One region of the Zoogloea oryzae genome, then DNA from elsewhere that is predicted to be linked to it. Evidence: predicted binding sites of a transcription regulator. Region 1 holds the regulator's gene; the other holds the start of a gene.
What was found. Region 1 encodes sigma-54, which starts transcription at its own class of promoters, with help from an activator protein. Its sites were predicted from a motif close to TGGCACGCTTNCTGCTNA; they were not measured.
Positions count from the first base shown of each region.

Region 2: a site for sigma-54 is predicted at 1,314-1,331, ahead of QQK25_RS00080 (PEP-CTERM sorting domain-containing protein). Genes of this name have one in related genera too.

Region 1 covers NZ_BSPX01000024.1:32,409-34,607, forward strand. Annotated here, with positions in the region: gene lptB (LPS export ABC transporter ATP-binding protein) at 1-644, shown strand, start outside; gene QQK25_RS09715 (RNA polymerase factor sigma-54) at 660-2,117, shown strand; gene hpf (ribosome hibernation-promoting factor, HPF/YfiA family) at 2,134-2,199, shown strand, end outside.
Region 2 covers NZ_BSPX01000001.1:18,607-20,805, forward strand. Annotated here, with positions in the region: gene QQK25_RS00075 (CysB family HTH-type transcriptional regulator) at 1-501, shown strand, start outside; gene QQK25_RS00080 (PEP-CTERM sorting domain-containing protein) at 624-1,274, opposite strand; gene QQK25_RS00085 (hypothetical protein) at 1,650-1,943, shown strand; gene QQK25_RS00090 (hypothetical protein) at 2,158-2,199, shown strand, end outside.

The sequences.
Region 1 (2,199 bases):
GCAGTGGCGAGGTGGTCGGCCTGCTCGGCCCCAACGGCGCCGGCAAGACCACCTGCTTCTACATGATCGTCGGCCTCGTGGTCGCCGACGGCGGCGAGATCACCCTCGACGACCAGGTCCTGACCCATCGCCCGATCCACCAGCGCGCCCGCCTCGGCCTGTCCTACCTGCCCCAGGAGATGAGCGTCTTCCGCAAGCTCACCGTGGCCGAGAACATCCAGGCCGTGCTCGAACTGCAGAAGCTCACCAAGACCGAGATGGCCGAGCGCCTCGAGCAGCTCCTCGGCGAACTGGGCATCGAACACCTGCGCGACAACACCGCGATCTCCCTCTCCGGCGGCGAACGCCGGCGCTGCGAGATCGCCCGCGCCCTCGCCTCCGACCCGCGGCTGATCCTCCTCGACGAGCCCTTCGCCGGCGTCGACCCGATCGCCGTGATCGACATCCAGAAGATCATCCGCTTCCTCAAGGAAAAAGGGATCGGCGTGCTCATCACCGACCACAACGTCCGCGAAACCCTTGGCATCTGCGACCGCGCCTTCATCATCAATGCCGGCGAAGTGCTGGCCAGCGGCCGCCCTGAAGAGATCGTCCGGAATGAACAGGTCCGTCAGGTTTACCTCGGCGAGCACTTCCGGCTTTAAGGCATCATTGTTGTCATGAAGCCCAGCCTCCAGCTCAAACTCTCCCAGCATCTCGCGCTCACCCCGCAGCTGCAGCAGTCCATCAAGCTGCTACAGCTATCGACCCTCGAGCTCAACCAGGAGATCGAGAAGATCCTCCTCGAGAACCCGATGATCGAGCGGGACGAGCCGGAGTCGAACCTCGGCTCCAGCCGTCTCGAAGCCCCTGGCCCGGCCGCCCCCGCCGGCAGCGAGGCCGCCCAGGAGCGCGAGCAGGAGCAGGCCCGCGAATCCGACCAGCGCGAACGCGACACCGACCGGGAGTTCGACTTCGCCGAAGGCGGCGACTGGCAGGGCTCCGGCAGCGGCTCGCGGGACGATGACGACGACAACGATTTCCAGGATCTCCAGGCCACGGTCACCACCCTGCGCGACCACCTGGACGCCCAGATCGCCCTCACCCAGCTGTCCGACCGCGACCGGGCCCTCACCCGCTTCATGATCGAGGCCCTCGACGACGACGGCTACCTCAGCCAGGCCCTGGAAGACCTCCTGCCGCTGCTGCCGCCCGAACTCGAAGTGGATCTGGACGACCTCACGATCGCCCTGCGCCACATCCAGAGCCTCGACCCCTGCGGGATCGGCGCCGCCGACATCGGCGAATGCCTCGGCCTGCAGCTGCGCGCCCTGCCGCCCAGCCGCGAACGCGAGCTGGCGCTGGCCATCGTCGCCGAACACCTCGAGCTCCTCGCCGCCCGCGACTACCTCAAGCTCAAGCGCGCGCTGCGCTGCACCGACGACGAGCTGCGCGAAGCCCACGCCCTGATCCTCGACCTCAACCCCCGGCCCGGCGCCCGCTTCGCCCAGTCCGACATCCGCTACGTGGTGCCGGATGTCATCGTCCGCAAGGTGCGCAACACCTGGGTTGTGAACCTCAACCCGGACGCGATGCCCAAGCTGCGCATCAACCAGCTTTATGCCCAGATCCTGCGGGACAACCGCGGCGCCAGTGGCTCCCTGTCCAATCACCTGCAGGAAGCCCGCTGGCTCATCAAGAACGTTCAACAGCGCTTCGACACCATCCAGCGTGTGTCGCAAGCGATCGTTGACCGGCAGCGTCAGTTCTTCGATTATGGCGATGTGGCGATGCGCCCTCTGACACTGCGTGAAATCGCCGAACAGTTGGAATTGCACGAGTCCACCGTCTCGCGGGTGACCACCCAGAAGTACATGGCCACACCAAGAGGCATTTTCGAGTTCAAACATTTTTTCGGCAGTCACGTCGCCACCGACACCGGTGGGGCGGCTTCCTCGACGGCGATTCGGGCGCTGATTCGCCAGCTGGTAGCCGCGGAAGACAAGAAGAAACCCTTGTCCGACGCCAAGATTGCCGAGTTGTTGGGCCAGCAGGGTATCGTCGTGGCACGCAGGACCATCGCAAAGTACCGCGAGTCCCTCGATATCCCGCCGGTCAGTCTGCGCAAAACCATCTGACAGAAAGGTAAGAACCATGAACCTCAACATCACGGGGCATCACGTCGAAGTTACGCCGGCCATCCGCGAATACGTTTCCTCC
Region 2 (2,199 bases), on a different contig from region 1:
GAATCCCTCGCCGCGGTGCCGGATTTCGTGTCCTTCAGCTACTACGGCTGGCACCACTCGGTGATCGTGCCCGCGGGGCATCCCCTCGAATCCGTCGAGCCGCTCACGCTGGAAGCGGTGGCCGAGCATCCGGTCATCACCTATCACGAAGGCTTTACCGGCCGCGCCAGGATCGACGAGACCTTCGCCGCCGCCGGCCTGTCGCCGGACATCGTGATGTCGGCGCTGGATGCCGACGTGATCAAGGCTTACGTGGAGTTGGGGCTCGGCATTGGCATCGTCGCCTCGATGGCCTACGACCCCACCCGCGACCAGAACCTGCGCATGCTGCCCAGCAGCCACCTGTTCGGCGAGAACGTGACCCGCATCGCGGTGCGCAAGGGTCACTTCCTGCGCGGCTTTGCGTACCGTTTCATCGAGCTGTGTTCGCCGGCCCTCACCGAGTCGGTTGTCCGCTCCGCGCTACGGCCCGAGGCCGAGAGTGAGGCCGTGGTGTATTGAGGGCTTCCGCCAGCGCCTGACACCTTCACCGGGCAGGCGCCAGAGACAAAACGGCCACCGCGATGGAATCGGGTGGCCGTTCTGTTTTGTGCCCCGGCATCACCGGGGCTGGCGTCTGTCGGTCAGCGAGCCGAGCGGCGACGGGTGCGCAGGATGGCAGCGATGCCGGCGCCAACGAGCGCAAGGCTGGCCGGTTCGGGCACCTTGCCCGGCGTCGAAGAGCCGAAGGTGATGTTGTCGTAACCCACCTGATTCACCGTGCCGCCAAAGTCGATGGACTTGGCGATGCCGGCGAAAGACGCGCCCACGGCGGTCCAGTTGCAGAACCCGCCGGTCGGATCGCCCGTGCAGCCCTGGTTGAACTGCGCCGTCAGCGGAATATCTGCGAGCAGGGTGCCGGTGGCGTCGATGCCGTCATAGACCTTCACCGACGCAGCCGTCGAGGACGAGTAGAAGAACGAGAAACCCGTGTCGAAACCAGCGGCGTAGTTGAGGACGGCGCTGCCGCTCAGGAAGAACATGGTCGTCTTCGACGAGGGTTCGTTGGCGAAATTGCCGCTGCCGCCATCATCACTGTCGATGGCCGCCAGGGCGTTGGAGCCAAAGCCGATACCGTAGTTGGTGCCGCTGTTGCCGGCGCTGTCGGTGCCGCCGTTGTAGAAGTTGAGCAGCTGTGCGCCACTTCCCGCACCTTCAAAGTCGAGCACGATGGTCGCGTGCGCGTTCTGGGATAGTGCGGCTGCGATGACTGTCATTGCGAGCAGTTTCTTCATGGCACGACTCCTTGTCGTTTTGGGGATATGTCAAAACTGATAGCAAGTCGCGTGCCTTTTGCAAAAGTTTGTTAAAAATTACAAACTTAGACCAAGAATGGGTAGCGATGCCAGCCGTGTATGTAAATTTAATCGACGCCCATTGTGGGTTATCGTCACCCTCCTGTTTTGAATGATCGGGCTGGGCGCGTGCCAGAAAAGGTGATGTTTCCACCGTTGCGGGCGCCCGTATCTCATCGCATCAATGACACGGCTCGACGCCGACTGAGCGCGGAGGGTATCGCGCCCCCCACATCCGCCACACACACGGCGCCGCCGTGATGCCGTCCGGCGGAACATCGTTTGCCGGCAGCGCGACGATCCGGCCACCTGCGGGTGATCGACACCACGCTGGCCGCAGTCCACGCGCGCCAGCGCGCAAGCCGCGACTGCCCCCGTGCAAACAAATCCACCCGCCGCGCGAACAGTTCCAGCGCCTGCGTATTCAATGTCGACGACGGTGTGATCAATACACGCACGTCGACATTCAATGTCGATGCCCGTGCGAAGACATCTCGCGCCCGCGCGTTGATCACACCGGCGCTGAAGTTGATGTCACGCCACGGTGTACTCAATGTCGACGCCTGCGCGATGAACACGCAGGCACCAACATTCAATTTCACTGCGTGATGATTGATTACACCGGGGGCGAATCAATCCAGCGCCCCCTGTGCTGCGAGCGCGCGGACCGACGAACCCAATGGCGAAAGGTTGGCGGAGGAGGGGCGTCGATCAGACCGGTAATCTGTAATGAGTATGCGAAAAGCTTGACTTGCAGTGGTGGCAGCAGTACGGTGCGCTCTGCAACATTTCTTTCATATTGCATAGACATTGAGGAGGCCACATGAGCAACGTCAACGAGAACACCCGCGTCAGTCCCAAGCAG